2 regions of the Herbaspirillum sp. WTB6 genome follow, and region 2 is predicted to be linked to the other one. Evidence: predicted binding sites of a transcription regulator. Region 2 holds the regulator's gene; the other holds the start of a gene.
The links. The regulator HrcA, encoded in region 2, represses chaperone genes, less so after heat shock. The targets are predictions, from matches to a motif close to TTAGCACTCNNNNNNNNNGAGTGCTAA.
Positions count from the first base shown of each region.

Region 1 (3,329 bases), 290 kb from region 2:
TGAACCTGCGGCGCGCCTTGTTCGCGCTGCTGATGCTGCTGGCGCTGGCCGCCTGCGGCGATAAGGGCGCGGGCGGTTCGGCGCCGGCGCAAAGTACCGGCAAGTTCAAGAATACCGACGTCACCGGGCTCGACTATGCGCGCGATTTTGCGCTGACCGACCACAATGGCAAGCCGCGTACGCTGGCCGACTTCAAGGGCAAGGCGGTGGTGGTGTTCTTCGGCTATACCCAATGTCCGGATGTCTGCCCGACCACGATGGCCGAGATGGCCGGCGTGATGCAGGAACTGGGGCCGCTGGCCGAGCGCGTGCAGGTCTTGTTCGTGACCGTCGATCCAGCGCGCGACACGCAGGAATTGCTGGCGAAATACGTGCCGGCCTTCGATTCCCGTTTCCTCGGCCTGTACGGCGACCAGGCGGCGACCGAGAAGGTGGCCAAGGAATTCAAGGTGTTCTTCCAGAAAGTGCCGGGCAAGGAGCCGGGCAGCTATACGATGGATCACACCGCCGGCAGCTATGTGTTCGACCCGCAGGGCCGCATCCGCCTGTTCATCCGGCACGGGCAGGGTGCCGAGCCGATCGTGCATGACTTGAAGCTGCTGCTGTCCTGATCGCTGGAGTATGTTGTAAAATCCACCATTTTCAGGGCGGATTCGGCTGTTTCATTCTAGAGTATATGTTTATCCCGGGCGCGCTCCGGCACTACGTCCGGCGGCCGCTGCCCAGAAAAAAAGCGCCCCTGCGGGCGCTTTTCGTTTTCAGCCTGGCTCGGCCTGGCTTCAAGCGTATTCGGCCAGCGAACCCTTCATCTTCTTCAAGGCCACCGCCTCGATCTGGCGGATGCGTTCGGCCGACACGCCGAACTCGCCGGCCAGTTCGTGCAACGTGGCGCCCGAGCCGTCGTCGTTGGCCAGCCAGCGCGCCTCGACGATGCGGCGCGAGCGGTCATCCAGCTTGCCGAGCGCGCTTTCCAGGCCTTCCGACTGCAGGCGGTCGTATTGCTGCGCTTCCAGCACGCTGGTCGGCTCATGCAGCTCGGACGATAGGTAGCCGATCGGCGCGAATTTCTCGTCATCGTCGTCGGTCGGCGCTTCCAGTGCGATGTCGCGCCCGGTCAGGCGCGTTTCCATCTCGATCACTTCCTCGCGCTTGACGTTCAGGGTCTGCGCCAGGGCGTCGACCTGGGCCGGCGTCATCGTGTCCAGCCCTTCCTTGTGGCTGCGCAGGTTGAAGAACAGCTTGCGCTGCGCCTTGGTGGTCGCGACCTTGACCAGGCGCCAGTTTTTCAGGATGTATTCGTGCATCTCGGCCTTGATCCAATGCATCGCATACGACACCAGGCGCACGCCCTGGTCCGGATCGAAGCGCTTGACCGCCTTCATCAGGCCGATGTTGCCTTCCTGGATCAGGTCCGCATGCGGCAAGCCATAGCCCAGGTAGCCGCGCGCAATCGACACCACCAGCCGCAGGTGCGACAGCACCAGCTCTTGCGCGGCGGCCAGGTCGTTGCTGTCGCGCAGGCGGCGTGCCAGCGAGACTTCCTCGTCGTGGGTCAGCATCGGCAGCCGGTTGACGGCCGAGATGTAGGCATCGATATTGCCCAGGCCTCCGGTAAAACCGAGCGCCAAGGCAGTGTTGTTCACTGGAATCAGTGCAGCTTGCGCAGAGCGTGATTTCATCGTTTCTCCCAATAATGTGCGGCGTTGCTTTGCTTCTGGAACAGCCATCAAGCAATTCATTGATCAATTTTAGCACTCCTACCTGTCGAGTGCTAATTGCGGCAATTGAACGACGCTATAGCTGACAGCTATGAATCAAACTGGATTGATTGCTCTTCAAATCAAGAGATTAGAATGAATCGAAGGCCGAAAGTTGCGTTACCACAAAGGAAAGCGCGACAGAATCAATCAATCCCCATCGGAAATTGATGTTGGTCAGGGTATGTTGTAAAACAGGTGAATTTCGCTGATATATAGGGCGGCATTGAAAATACGGCGGGTAGTATGTTGTCAGCCGCAGGAAAGTGAATTCAGCTTAGCCGGGCCAGATGGCGCCTGACCGATAGCAGCGCACCCGCCAGCCCCAGCAGCGCGCCTACCGCCAGCAGGCTGAGCGTGGTCGACAATCCGAGCGGCGCCAGGCGGAAGTCCGATGCGTACAGCCGGGCGAATTCGGTAATCGCCTGGTTCAACGGTTGCAGCGCCAGCGCCACGCCGCCCATCGCCACGCCGCCGGCGCACAGGCCAAGCAGCACGCCGCTGTAGTAAAACGGCCGGTGGATGAAGGCATCGGTGGCGCCGACCAGCCGCGAGACCTCGATTTCCTCGCGCTGCGTCATCACCTGCAGGCGGATCGTGTTGAAGATCACGGCGATCACCACCACCGCCAGCGTCGCTCCCAGCAGCAGCAAGGACAGGCGCAGAATGCGCAGCAGCGCCGCCAGCTGCTTGACCCAGGCGGAATCGACCTGCACCGCTTCCACTCCCGGCAGCGCCTGCAAGCGGGTCGCCAGGGTATCGATGCCGGCGGCGTCGGCGGCATCCTGAAAACCCGGCAGTTTCAGCACATAGCCGTCCGGCAACGGGTTGGAGCCGAGGGTGGCCAGCGCATCCGACAGGCCGCTCTTGTCCTTCAGCGCGTCCAGCGCCTGCTCGCGCGGCACGAATTCCAGCTTGGCGGCGCCCTGCGCCTGCTGCTGCAACACGCGCCGGATCGCCGGCGCCAGCGCCTTGGCCTGCTCGCGTGAGGTGTCCATGTTGAGGAAAATGCTGATTTCCGGCTCCACCGCCAGTTGCGCCGACACCGGCCGGATATTCTCCAGCAGGGTCAGGCCGGCGATCGGTAGCGCGAAGGCGATCGCTACCACCAGCACGTTCAGCGCGAAGCTGGCCGGCGACTTCAGCAAATGGGCGCAAGCCACCGCCAGCGCGAAGCGATGCTGCCGCAGCCAGCCTTTCATGCGCCCGCCTCCGCCGGCTCTTGCCGGCGCCAGGTTTCGGTTACCTGGCCGTGATCCAGGAACACCACGCGGTTGGCCGAATCGAGGAATTGCTCGTCGTGGGTGGAAATCAGGCAAGTGACACCGACCGCGTGAAACGATTTCAGCGCATCCAGTACCTGGTTGGCGCTGGCGCGGTCAAGGTTGGCGGTCGGCTCGTCGGCCAGGATAATCTGCGGCCGGTTGACGATCGCGCGCGCGATCGCCACCCGCTGCTGCTCGCCGCCGGACAGCGCCAGCGGCTCGGCCGCCGCCTTGTCCAGCAGGCCCAGCTTGTCGAGCGCGGCGCGCGCGCGCTTTTCGGCTTCGGCGCGGGCGGCGCCGCAGACCA
Region 1 is NZ_CP176522.1:2,446,545-2,449,873, forward strand. Features, by position in the region: gene ACK2VC_RS11465 (SCO family protein) at 1-611, shown strand, start outside; gene rpoH (RNA polymerase sigma factor RpoH) at 780-1,679, opposite strand; gene ftsX (permease-like cell division protein FtsX) at 2,030-2,959, opposite strand; gene ACK2VC_RS11480 (cell division ATP-binding protein FtsE) at 2,956-3,329, opposite strand, start outside.
Region 1: the regulator HrcA is predicted to act here: its motif matches at 1,749-1,775, upstream of rpoH (RNA polymerase sigma factor RpoH).

Region 2 (3,329 bases):
GGCCAGCACCGGAATCATGCGTTCCAGCGGGATGTCGGTCATGAAGCCCAGCCGGCCCTGGTTGATACCGATCAGCGGCACATCGTACGGCGCCAGTTGGCGCGCGATGCCGAGCATGGTACCGTCGCCGCCAAGCACGATGGCGGCGTCCGCGTGCTGGCCGATCTCCGCCGGCGTCATGGTCAGGGGCGTCGACAGAGGGATATTGCGCGCGGTTTCGGTCTCGAACACCACCGTATGGCCGTTGCTCTTCAGGAAATCGGCGATTTCCGATAGCGGCTGGGAAATGCCGGCGGCCAGATACTTGCCGATGATCGCAATGGTTTTCGGTAAGAATGGGGCGCCGGTGGATTTGAGGGGCTGCATGCCGGCGATTAGACCATAATTCAGATGCAACTTGAAAGAGACGGAAACGAACCGATGTACAGACTATGAAGACTTCCCCGATCAAGGCAGTGCTGTTCGATCTCGACGATACGCTGTGGTCGATCATGCCGGTGATTGCGCAAGCCGAAATCGTGCTGCACGACTGGCTGGCGGCCCATGCGCCGGCGGTGGCCGAGCGCTTCTCGATCGACGTCCTGCGCCAGCAGCGCCTCCAGTTGATGGCCACCGATCCGCGCTACCAGATCGACCTCTGGGCGCTGCGCCATGCGGCGCTGTGCCGCGCGTTCGCCAGCGCCGGCGAGGAACTGGCCAAGGTGGACCAGGCGATGGCGGTATTTTCGGCGGCGCGCAACGCGGTGACGCCGTTCGACGATGTCCATCCGGTGCTGGCGCAGTTGCGCGGGCAGGTGCCGCTGGGGGCGGTCACGAACGGCACCGCCGACTTGGAAGTGATCGGCCTCGCGCATTACTTCCAGGCCACGTTGTCGGCGCCGCGCCTGGGCTGTGCCAAACCGGGAGCCGCCATCTTTCACCTGGCATGCGACGCGCTGGGCGTGGCGCCGGCGCAGGCGCTGTATGTCGGCGACGATCCGCGGCTGGACATCGAAGGCGCGCAACGCGCCGGCCTGCAGACCATGTGGATCAACCGTTTCGGGCGGGAATTGCCACCGCATGTGGTGCCGGACGCGCAGTGCACCGACCTGCACCAGTTGCGGCAGTGGCTGGCGCCGCGCACGGCGCTGGCGGCAGCATCCGCCGGCCGCTAGAATAACGCCATGCAACTCGATACCCGCGCTCAAACCCTGCTCAAAGCCCTGGTCGAGCGTTATATCGCCGACGGCCAGCCGGTGGGCTCGCGCGCGCTGTCGCAGATTTCCGGGCTCGACCTGTCGCCGGCGACGATTCGGCATGTGATGGCCGATCTGGAGCAGATGGGCTTCGTCTGCAGCCCGCATACTTCGGCCGGACGGGTGCCGACGCCACGCGGCTACCGGATGTTCGTCGACACCCTGCTGACGGTGCAGGCACTGGACGAAGGCGCGGTCAACACCCGCCTGCCCTCGCGCCAGCAAGCCGGTTCGCCGCAAAAAATCATCGCCAGCGCGGCGCAGATGCTGTCGTCGCTGTCGCAGTTCGCCGGCGTGGTGCTGACGCCGCGGCACGAATCGGTGTTCCAGCAGATCGAGTTCCTGCGGCTGTCGGCGCGCCGCATCCTGCTGGTGATCGTCAGCCCGAACGGCGACGTCCAGAACCGCCTGCTGCTGACCGAGGTCGATTACACGCCGGCGCAACTGATCGAATCGGCAAATTACATCAACCAGCATTACGGCGGCTTGCATTTCGATGAGGTGCGGCGCCGCCTGCAAGGCGAACTGCGCCAGTTGCGCGACGACATGGCGCGCCTGATGCAGGCCGCGGTCGAGGCCGGCAGCGACGCCATGGCGGACCAGGGAGAAGAAGTCGTGATTTCCGGCGAGCGCAACCTGCTGTCGGTGTCCGACCTGTCGTCCAACATGACGTCGCTACGCGAACTGTTCGACCTGTTTGAGCACAAGACCAGCCTGATGCAGTTGCTCGACCTGTCGAGCAAGGCCACCGGGGTGCAGATATTCATCGGCGGCGAGTCGCAACTGGTGCCGCTGGAACAGATGAGCGTGGTGACCGCGCCATATCAGGTGGACGGCCAGATCGTCGGCACGCTGGGCGTGATCGGCCCGACGCGCATGGCGTACGAGCGCGTGATTCCGATCGTCGACATCACCGCCAAGGTCTTGTCGAACGCCCTCAGCCAGCCGTAATCATCCTATACCGGGTTGTGTATTTTTCGGCTCGGTCGTAAACTGGGTGAAAATTGCCGTTTTTTTCAGATACTCCCTGATTTTGAACATCAGCGGTTGCCACCGGGAGCGCTCTCGCGATATGGGCAATCGGGCTTGATGCAATTGCAATACAGCGCCAGCGCATGATCGGCGATACGAAATCCGCGCTCGGCGGCGATCTGCTGCTGGCGTTTTTCAATCTCGTCGTCATAGAACTCTTCGACATGGCCGCAATCCAGGCACACCAGGTGATCGTGGTGCGTACCCTCGTTCAGCTCGAACACCGCCTTGCCGGTTTCAAAGTGATTCCGTTGCAGCAAACCGGCCTGTTCGAACTGGGTCAGGACGCGATACACGGTGGCCAGCCCGACATCCATGCTTTCCGCCAGCAAGGTCTTGTAGACGTCTTCTGCGCTCAGATGGCGCACCGGGCTGCTCTGGAAAATCTCCAGGATCTTCAAACGCGGCAAGGTCGCTTTCAGGCCGCTGGCTTTCAGTTCAGAAGGATTGTTGGTCATCGCTCACTCGGTTCCAGGTATCTTGCTTTATCATATAGCGTTTTAGCATAAACGCTTAACTTTGGATTTCCTATGCGAATGCCGCGTCCCGCTTCTCCTCGCGCCGCCCGCGCCGCGCTGACGTTCTGCCTGCTGGCGGCGGGCCTCACCCTGGCCGGCTGCGCGTCGAAAAATCCGCTGATGGATGATGCACCGGCCGTCGCGCAAGCGCCGGCAGCGGCCACCGCGAGCGCCGCACCGCAGGTTGCCGCACCAAGCGCGCCGGCGAGCGCGAGTGGCGCCGGCACCGGCGCCAAAAATGCCACGGCAAGCGCGAATTCCGGCGTGCAAACCACGCACAACCGCCGCTTCCTGGGGATTTTTTCGCCCTACCGGGTCGATATCCAGCAGGGTAATTTCGTTTCCCAGGAAATGCTGGCCCAGTTGAAGCCCGGGATGACGCAGGAGCAGGTGCGCTTCGTGCTCGGCACGCCATTGCTGAACGACATGTTCCACGCCAATCGCTGGGATTATCTGTTCCGCCTGCAAAAAAGCAATGGCGACGTCACCACCAGCCGGGTGACGGTGATTTTCGAGAACCAGCGCATGGTGCGCTATGAAGGCG
Region 2 is NZ_CP176522.1:2,738,273-2,741,601, reverse strand. Features, by position in the region: gene ACK2VC_RS12805 (NAD kinase) at 1-366, opposite strand, end outside; gene ACK2VC_RS12800 (HAD family hydrolase) at 432-1,154, shown strand; gene hrcA (heat-inducible transcriptional repressor HrcA) at 1,164-2,186, shown strand; gene fur (ferric iron uptake transcriptional regulator) at 2,276-2,725, opposite strand; gene ACK2VC_RS12785 (outer membrane protein assembly factor BamE) at 2,804-3,329, shown strand, end outside.